2 linked regions of the Luteitalea sp. TBR-22 genome follow. The protein of the gene in region 1 interacts with the protein of each later gene in a pairwise test. Links are inferred from orthologs where the notes say so. Each region holds a gene or a part of one and is shown on either strand. Other genes may lie near its edges.

Region 1 (2,805 bases):
CCGCCCGTGGTGGTGGTGGCCCAGAGCGTGTCGCCGGCCAGCCGCGTGGCGAACGGGCGGTACGCGAAGTCCTTGCCGAGCAGGCCGAACTTCCAGAACTGGTTCGCGATGTCCTTGCCGACGTAGGTCACCGTGCCGTTGGAGCGGACGATGACCTTCTCGCGCGGGTTGACGCCGTCGGCGTCCGCGTCCGCGCCCTCGGGGCCCTCGACGTCGGCGGCCTCGCCCTGGGCGAGCGTGGAGTCGACGTCCTCGTCGATCTCCATCACCCAGCACCCCTTCAGCTTGCCCTCCGTCTGCAGGTAGACCGTGCCGTTCTTCTTGAGGATGTCGAAGGCCGTGGCCCAGAACTGCAGCCGCAGGATGTCGCCTTCCCACGACAGCAGGTCGTAGTCGATGCCGAGTCGGGCCATCGTGCGCAGGTGGCAGCGGACGATGGCGTCGGCGATCACCGCCCCCATCTCGGCGCTCGTGCCCTCGCCGTGTTCGATGGCGTGCAGCGTGCGCGCCCGGATCCCGAGGCGGGTGCTGCGGTCGGCCTCGTACCACTCGGTGACGCGGGCGTAGAGGTCCCAGCAGTAGTAGTCGAACTTCTCGCCCGCGGCGAGCGCTCGCACCTCGTCGAGGCCCTTGCCCTCGAGCTGCTCGAAGCCGACGACGACGTCGGCGACCTGCACGCCGGTGTCGTCGATGTAGTTCTGGATCTCGACCGGCGTGCCGAGGAAGCGCAGCAGGCGGCCGATCGTGTCGCCGAGGATGGCGTTGCGGAGGTGGCCGATGTGGGCCGCCTTGTTCGGGTTGATGGCCGTGTGCTCGACGATGGTCTTGGCGCGGGCCGGCAGGTCCTCGGCGGCGACGGGCCGGCCGAGGTGCGTGCGCAGGAACGCGGCGCGATCGAGATGCACGTTGATGTACCCGCCGCCGACTGCCTGCACGCTCCGCACGCCCGGGATGGCAGGCAGCGCGGCGACGATCTCCTGCGCGATCGCCCGGGGCGCCTTGCGGAGCACACGCGCGAGCTCGAAGGCGCACGGCAGGGCGAGGTCGCCGAGGGCGCGGGTCGGCGGGGTCTCGACGACGAGGGTCGCCGGCACGGCCTCGGGGCCGTAAAGTGTTGTCAGCGTGTCTCGTAGCGCCGCTCGCACGGCCTGCTGCAGAGGCAGGATCATCGGTTTGACTCGGTCAGATCAGTGGGTTAGCATGCCGGGCAGTCGTGCTCCGCCATCTCGAGCGCCCGCGCATAGGTAAGCGGATCGTTGACGTTCCACAGGGCGCCAGGCGGAGGCGCCGCTTCGGCGGCGACCCACGCGCACGGCGCCAGGTCCTCCAGCGCCCGCACGCGGCGCGTTCCCCGTTCGAACCACTCGCGCAGGATCGGGGCGGTCTCGCGCCGCACCGACAGGCACAACGGCACCCGGCCATCCGGGGCCTGCACGAGCGCCACTGCGGCCTCCGCGCCAGCGCGCCGCACCTTGCCGAGCAGGGAGCCTGGGATGAAGGGCAGGTCGACCGCCAGCAGCAGGGCGTACGGCGTGTCGATTGCCTCGAGGGCCGTCAGGATTGCGCCGAGCGGACCCTCTCCCGGGGCGGCATCGGCCACCTGCGCCACGCCGGCCACCGGAGCGCCGCCGACGACCAGGCGACCAGCGGTGAACGGCGCCAGCGCATCGAGCGCCCGCGCCAGCAGGGTGCGGCCACCCAGGGGCAAGCGGGTCTTGTCCACGCCGCCGAATCGCCGGCTGCGGCCACCGGCCAGGACCACGCCGGTCCACTGGTCGGCCTGGCCCTCCGGACGCCCACTCACCGCGAAAACGTTACCAGAAAATGAGTGAGGCGAGAATCGACCGGCTGCTCGCCGCGGCCCTCCACCAGGCCATCGCGGACCTGCTCCCGATGCGGCTGGAGTTCTACGAGAGCTACCTGCGGCCGCGCGGCTGGCGGGAAGATGCGGTCAATCTCGCCCCGGTCACCGCCGTCCTCAGCTTCCTGCGCCACGAGGAAGAGGCGCCCTACGACGCGGTGATGACGCAGGCCGCCACGTACGCCGCCGAGTGGTGGCTGGCCGGGCAGGGCTGGGCCGCGAGGCAGGGAGGGCAGTTCCTGCCGGTGACGCTGCGACTCCGGCAGGTCGGCAAGCAGGCCCGTCGCCACTTCGAGCACGCCTACCGCGGCACCAGGGTCCGCACCCGGGTGCGGCAGCGGCGGCTGGAGATCGAGATCAAGGGGTCGATCTTCTGCAACCAGCGTGACCCGTCGACCGGGCCGCATTGCCGCTACTACGTCGCGTTCCTCGAGGCGCTGGTCGCCCGCGACCCCGTGGCCTACGCGGGCAGCGTCGTGACGTGCCGGGCGCAGGGGGGCGATGCGTGCGTGATCGCGCTCGAGCCGCGCGAGGAGGCCGCGTGATCCGGTGGGTGCTGCTGGCCTGTGTGCTGCTGGGGAGCGTGGTCGCCCCCGCGGCTGCGCAGGGGCCGTCCGTGCAGCCCTCCGTGCTGGTGATGCCGCTGCGGTCGGCGGGGCAGGATCCCCGGACGCTGTGGCTCGGCGAGGGCGCGGCCCTGCTGATCGGCGACGCCCTGACCGCCCTCGGGCGCCCCGCCGTCCCGCGCACCGATCGCGTTGCGGCCTTCGATGCGCTCGAGTTGCCTGCCGACGGGGAGTTGTCGCGGGCGACGCTGTTGCGGGCCGCCCAGGTGATCGGCGTGCGCGAACTGGTGACCGGCAGCGTCGACATCACCGGCGACACCCTCACCCTGGCCGTGCGCGTGGTGCAGGTCGAGGCGGGACGAGGCTTTCCCGAGATCC
Region 2 (6,814 bases), 3.0 Mb from region 1 along the record:
CGCAGGGCATCCCCGGCTGGGGCAACGAGGAACTCGAGTACTACACGGGCGACCCTGCCAATGCGGCGACCGACGGCGCCGGTCACCTGGCCATCACGGTGCGCGAAGCCGACGGCGCCCTCACCTGCTACTACGGCCCGTGCCGCTATACCTCGGCGCGCCTGATCTCGCAGCACAAGGTCGAGTTCGGGTACGGACGCGTCGAGGCGCGCGTCAAGGTGCCGGCGGGCGCGGGGCTCTGGCCGGCCTTCTGGAGCCTCGGCTCCAACATCGGCCAGGTCGGCTGGCCGCAGGCCGGCGAGATCGACATCATGGAGTTCGTCGGACGGGTGCCCAACGAGATCTTCGGGACCATCCACGGGCCGGGCTACTCGGGCGGGAGCTCCTTCTTCGGCACGTACGACTTCGGCACGCCCGCGCACCAGGCGTACCACACGGTGGCGGTCGAGTGGCAACCCGGCCGGATCGACTGGTTCGTGGACGGCGTGAAGTACCACACGGCCACGCCGGCCGACGTGGCGCCGCGCCAGTGGGTCTTCGATCACCCGTTCTTCCTGCTCCTCAACGTCGCGGTCGGTGGCAACTTTGGCGGCCCGGTCGGCGCCGACACGGTCTTCCCCGCCACGATGCTCGTCGACTACGTGCGCGTGTACCGCGGACCTGACTCGTCGGAACGCTTCGGCGCGTCGTTCGTGGACGACTTCAGCGGGTGGCGCGAGGTGGTCCTGCCCTTCAGCGACTTCGCGCGCGGCGCCGCGCAGCCGGCCGGCGCCCCGAACGACGGCTTCACGCGCACGAGCGTGTGGGGCTATCGCTTCCGCCTGCCCGACACCGGCATGGGCACCGGCCCCGTCCTCATCGACGGCGTCGGCCTCACGCAACCGTCGTCGGTCGTCGTCACCACGTCGGCCAACGCCGGCCCGGGCTCGCTGCGCGCGGCAGTCGCCACGGTGGCCAACAACGGCACCATCACCTTCGCGCCGTCGCTGGCTGGCGCCACCATCCCGCTGGCCGGGCCGATCGTGGTGGGCGGCAAGACGGTGACGGTGGACGCGGCGGCCGCGCCGGGGATCGTCCTGAGCGGGGGCGGAGCCGACCGGATCTTCATCGTCGACGCCGGCGCCGGGTTGTTGCTGCGCGATCTGACCATCGCGAACGGCTTCGGGTGGGATCTGGCCGGCGGCGTGCTCAACAACGGCACCCTCGACATGGACCGGTGCATCGTCACCAACAACGTGATGAAGAGCGGTGCCCTGGACTTCTGGAAGGGCGGCGGCGGCATCTACAACGGGGGTGGCAGCACCTTGCGGCTGCGGAACAGCACGGTGAGCGGCAACAGCGCCACCAACGGGGCGGGCGGAGGCGTGTACGCGTTCTTCGGCGCCAGCGTGCAGATCGAGAACAGCACCCTGAGCGGCAACACTTCCACCGACGTCGGCGGGGGGATTCGCAGCCTGAGCAACGCGACGCTCCTCAACAGCACGTTGAGCGGCAACCGGTCGACGGGCTGGCACGGCGGCGCCATCTTCCAGACCGACGGCGCCATGACCCTGACCAACACCACCCTCACGGGCAACGCCGGGCCGGACTGGGCACCGTCGGCCATCTTCGTCGGGACGTTCACCGCCGCCAACGCGTCGATGACGCTCCTCAACAGCATCGTCTCGGGCAACCAGTGGTACGCCTGCGAACTGGGCCCCTTCGGATCCGGGGTCGTGACGATCACCTCGTGGGGGCACAACGTCACGCAGGACGCATCGTGCAGCGCCGTGGCCAGCGACGTCATCGCCGCCGATCCACTCCTGGGGCCGCTTGCCGCCAACGGGGGGCCGACACTGACGCACATGCCGCAGGTCGGGAGCCCGGCGCTCGGCATCGCGGCGACGTGCCCCGCGACGGACCAGCGCGGCGTGGCGCGCCCGCAGGGGGCCTGCGACGCCGGGTCGGTCGAGCGCGAGGAACCGTGAACACGAGCCGACCGCACGACCACGGAGGGCGGGTTTCATGAGCGATGCCTCCCGCGCCGGACGCGACGGCGCGTTCGGTGGCATGCGGCCCTTCGGCGACGTGCTGCCGCTCGAGGAGGCGCGTCGCCTCATCGACGAGGCAGCACGCGTGGTCGATGGCGCCGAGTGGGTGGCCGTCGGCGAGGCCGCGGGCCGGGTGCTCGCGGCCGACGTGCCGGCGCCGTTCGACGTCCCCGGCTTCGACCGGTCGGCGATGGACGGCTACGCCGTCCGGGCGTCGGATGTGGCCGAGGCCACCGACGCGGCGCCTGTCTGGCTGCGCCTTGCCGGCCGCGCGCGTCCCGGTGCCGCGTTTGCCGGGACCGTCGCACCGGGCACCTGCGTGGACACGGCCACCGGCGCGCCCATCCCCGACGGCGCGGACGCGATGGTGATGGTCGAGCGCACGTCGCGCGACGCCGACCGCGTGAAGTTCACGCGCCCGGCGGTCCCGGGTGACCACGTGTCGCCCCGCGCCAACGACGTCCGGACCGGCGCGGTGGTGCTGCGCGGCGGCGACGTGCTCACCCCAGCGCGGGTCGGCGTGGCGGCATCCTTCGGCCTGCGAACGCTGCTCGTGCGGCGGCGCCCCGTGGTGGCGCTGATCTCGAGCGGCGACGAACTCCTCGATGCCGGGGACGCGGAAGGTCCGCCGCCCGCCGGACACATCTACGACGCGAACCGCGCGATGCTCGCCGCCCTGTGCAGGGCGTCGGGCGCCGACGTGCTCCCGCTGCCGCTGGTGCGAGACACGCTGCAGGCCTGGCGTGACGCCTTCGACGCGGCTGCCGGCGCCGACCTCATCGTGTGCTCGGGCGGCAGCTCCGTGGGCGAGCAGGACTACGGCGCCGACATCCTCGCCGAGCGGGGCGAGGTGCGGTTCCACGGCATCGCCGTGAAGCCGGGCAAGCCGACGGCATTCGCCCGGATCGACCGGGACGGCGGCGCGCAGTTCGTACTGGCGATGCCGGGCAACCCGACCTCGTGCCTGTCCAACGCGTACGTACTGCTGCGGCCGCTGGTGCGGCGACTGGCCGGCCTGCCCGCGCTCGTGCCGGTGACGCGTGAGGCGACGCTCACGCGTGCGTTGTCGTCGCCGGTGGATCGGCTGCAGTTCTACCCGGTGCGGCTCGACGGCGATCGGGCCGTGCCGGTGTTCAAGGGCTCCGGGGACGTGACGAGCCTGTCGGACGCCGACGGGTACGTCGAGGTGCCGATTGGCGTCGCGCGCGTCGAGGCCGGCACGCGCGTCCTGGTCACGTTGTACTGATCGCGGATCGCGATGACGGCCGACCTGAAGGTCGGCCGCTACGCGTGGGGCTCGGACATCCTCCCCTCAATCCGTGGGCGTCGACCTTCAGTACCCCCCGGCGTAGGCGTCGACATTCATGTCGACGCTCAGCGCTTCGCCTTGCGATCCAGCGGGTCGGGCAGCGCCTCGAGGTACGCGATCAGGTTCGACAGCTCCGCAGGCGTGAGCAGTTGCTCGAGGCCCGGCGGCATCATCGAGAACTCGACGGGCTCGACCGATGCGACGGTCGCGCGCGGCAGGCGCAGCGAGGCGCCGGGGCCCGTTTCGAGCAACAGCGCATCCGGCAATTGCTCCTTCACGATGCCGGTGTTCTCGCCGGTCTTCGTCCGCACGCGCCAGGTCTCGTACTCGCGCGCGAAGCTGGCGCTCGGATAGAGGATCGCCTCGAGGATGTCGTGGCGCGAGCGGATCTCGCCGATGTTGCTCAGGTCGGGCCCGAACGCCGCCCCCTGCGAGCCCACGGCATGGCACGTCGAGCAGGTCGCCTTGCCGAAGAACAGGCGCCGCCCGGCGTCGATGTCGCCGCGCCCGAGGCCGGCGTCGATCTGCTCGAGCCGCTTCAGGCGGGCATTCTGCCGCTGCTGCAAGGCGAGCATCAACGGCGCCGCCTGCGTCGGCACGGGCTCTGGGAACCGCGCCAGGCGGGTCGAGAGATCGCGCTCCGACAGCACGTCGAGCCTGTCGGTCGATCGCTCGAGGGCCCTCACCAATGCGGTGCCGACGCTGGCGCTCGTGCTGCGATCGAAGGCCGTGACGATGCGCGGCAGGAGGAAGGCGTCGGTGGTGGCGACGTGAGTCTCGGCCAGGGCGACGAGCTGGGCATCGGTCAGCGCCGCCTGCGAGAGGATGCCGGCGGCCTGCTGGCGGACCGGCGCCGGCTGTGCCTTGTCGAGCTGGGAGGACAGCCACGCGAAGGTGGGCTCGTCGAGCGCTGGCTTCACGAGCACGAGCGCGTCGAGCGCCTCGAAGCGCTGCGGCACGGGCGCCGCCGCATCACCGGCGAGGCGCGCGAGGTCGGGCGCGAGCGGCTCGATGCGGCGCGCCGCCACCAGCCGCATCACGCGAGCCCGCGTCGCCGCGTCGCCCGACGCGAGCCGCGTCCGCAGCGCCTCCACCCACGCCTCGGGCACCTTGCTCACGGGACACGCCTGCATCACGTCGAGCAGCAGCGGCGCCCGCTGTCCGGCCAGGCCGGCGGCGATGAAGCGCTGCACGTCGCCGTCCTTGCACACGCCGACCATCACATCGCGCAAGGCGGCGGCGTCCGCCTCGGCCAGCGCCGGCGCGTCGAGGCGCGCGCGCACACCCGTGATCACCAGGTCCGACCAGCCGGGATGATGCGAGGCGGCCCAGATCCCCGTGCGCCACAGCGCATCGTCTTTCGAAGTGAGGAAGGGACGCACGTGGTCCTGGGTCAGCCGATCGCCGTCCATCTGGTCGAGGGCGATGAGCGCGGCGCGGCGCACCGCGGTGGCCGGCGAGCCCAGGGCCGTGACGAGCGGCTCGGGCTGCTTCAGCGCGATGAGCGCGTGGATGATCGCGTGCTCGAGGAAGCGGTCGCCTGGCGCCTGCGCGGCCTTGAGCAGAGCGGGCACCGCCTCGGACCGGCCGAGCTGCTCGAGCGCCGTCGCCGATTGCCGCCGTACCGCCGGCGCGTCGGTCACCACGAGTCGCAGCAGGGTGGGCAGCGCGGCCTCGTCGCGCGCCAGGCCCGCGCTGCGCGCTGCCGCGACGCGCACCGCGACGTCGCGATCGGCAAGCGCCGCGCGGACCGCCTCACGCGCCGCCGGCGTGCCGATGCGATGCAACGCGAAGACGACGGCCGCCCGCGTCTCGGGATCCGAGCCGAGCCGACGCGCGTTCGCCAGCGTCGGCACCCCGCCCTCGCCGGCGCGCACGAGAGCCTCGAGGGCGCGATCGCGGACGACCGGCCGCGGGTCGGCCAGCAGCCCGCCGAGCCGCGCCGGGGTGAGCGACGCCCACGGAATCGACCCGCCGCGCGGGTCGGTGACGGCCGGGGCACCGGCCCTGCGGATGCGGTAGATGCCGCCGGCGACTTCCGGCTTGGCCACCCGCGACAGCGGGCAGCCCTTGATGAACCAGCCGCCGGTCTCGATCACGATGAGGCTGCCGTCGGCGTCCTGCAGCACGTCGGTCGGGTGCGAGTCGCCGCTGGTGGACGTCATGAACGGGAAGTCCTCGGTGCGGTAGGTCGATCCGCTGGCCGACACGACATGCCGCATCACGCGCCCGGTGTTGAACTGCGCGCTGAACAGGTTGCCGTGCATGTCGGGCCCGAGCGCCGTGCCGCGGTAGCGCGCCAGCCCCGACGGCGCGACGCGCGCCAGCATCGTCATCGGCGGCATCAGGTCGCCGGTCAGCTTCAGCTTGTCGGCGGCAATCACGTCGAGCGGCTTCGGGTAGACGCCGCCCTCCACCCAGTGCATCAGCGCGTCGCGCAGGCCGTCGCGCGGCTCGATGAAGTACGTCATCGTGCCGACCACGTCGCCCGACGGCATGAAGACGAGTTCGATCGAGTTGTCGAACCCGCCGCCAGACACCCACTCGAGACCGGTGCCGTCCGGCCGGACGCGCCAGATGCGCGCGCCCTTCCCCTCCAGCGTGTCGCCTTCCTTGCGCGTGATGCGGAAGCCCCGACGCGCGTCCGTGAGGTACAGGTATCCATCGGGGCCGAGGAACGGCCCACCGAGCGCGGCGCCGTTGACGTTGAGCGTCCAGCCCGTGACGACGACCTCCCGCTCGTCGGCGACCAGGTCACCGTTGGTGTCCTTCAGGCGCAGCAGGTGCGGGGCCGCAGACACGTACAGGCTGCCGTCCACCCACGCGCCGCCCTTCGGGAAGGGCAGCTTGTCGGCGTAGATGGTGCTGCGGTCGTACGTGCCGTCGCCGTTGGCGTCCTCGAGCACCCGGATGTGGTACGACGGCTTTGCCAGCATCTCCTCGGTGGTCATCGTGTTCGGCTCGGTGGACTCGAACACGAAGAGCCGACCCGCGTCGTCGGGCACGCCGAACATCGGGTACGACAGGAGTTCCGGCCCGGCGATGCGCTCGATGGTGTAGCCGTCGGGCACCTGCAGGTGCATCGACAACGGGGCGGGAACCTGCCGGATGGCGTGGCTGGACACCGACAGGACGGACACGACGAGCGCCGCCACGAGGGCGACGTGGGGGACTGTTGGGCGCGATGGCATGGGCGAAGACGTACAGCCTATCGCGACTCGCCGCCGTTGTGAGGCATGTAGACTCGGTCATGACCTCGCGCGTCGGCTTCCTCCTGCTGCTGGCCCTGGTGAGCGGCCCGGGGTGCCGCCGCGACGCCTCGCAGGCCCCTGACCTGATCGTCGTCGACGCCCGGGTCTGGACCGGCGATCCGGCCCGCCAGGAAGCGGAGGCGATTGCCGTCCGCGACGGTCGCATCCTCACCGTCGGCAACAGCGACGTGGTCCGATCCATGGCGTCCCCCGCCACGCGCGTC

Evidence for each region. Proteins that work in one complex are often made in the same cells at the same time.
Region 2: the proteins of TBR22_RS16900 (region 1) and glp interact in binary tests that used the Escherichia coli proteins (3 or more experiments, as listed by UniProt). The link is inferred for Luteitalea sp. TBR-22 from one-to-one orthologs.

Annotation. Positions count from the first base shown.
Region 1 is NZ_AP024452.1:4,014,893-4,017,697, reverse strand. It holds TBR22_RS16900 (molybdenum cofactor guanylyltransferase), read right to left. Parts: upstream 1,805-2,805; coding sequence 1,196-1,804; downstream 1-1,195. Other genes in the region: TBR22_RS16890 (tetratricopeptide repeat protein), read left to right, coding at 2,403-2,805; TBR22_RS16895 (hypothetical protein), read left to right, coding at 1,825-2,406; TBR22_RS16905 (arginine--tRNA ligase), read right to left, coding at 1-1,169. UniProt on the Escherichia coli protein: Transfers a GMP moiety from GTP to Mo-molybdopterin (Mo-MPT) cofactor (Moco or molybdenum cofactor) to form Mo-molybdopterin guanine dinucleotide (Mo-MGD) cofactor.
Region 2 is NZ_AP024452.1:1,042,834-1,049,647, reverse strand. The notes cover bases 1,184-4,140. They hold glp (gephyrin-like molybdotransferase Glp), read left to right. Parts: upstream 1,184-2,004; coding sequence 2,005-3,276; downstream 3,277-4,140. Other genes in these bases: TBR22_RS04295 (PVC-type heme-binding CxxCH protein), read right to left, coding at 3,405-4,140; TBR22_RS04305 (family 16 glycosylhydrolase), read left to right, coding at 1,184-1,967. Outside these bases: more of TBR22_RS04305, read left to right, coding at 1-1,183; more of TBR22_RS04295, read right to left, coding at 4,141-6,530; TBR22_RS04290 (amidohydrolase), read left to right, coding at 6,590-6,814. UniProt on the Escherichia coli protein: Catalyzes the insertion of molybdate into adenylated molybdopterin with the concomitant release of AMP.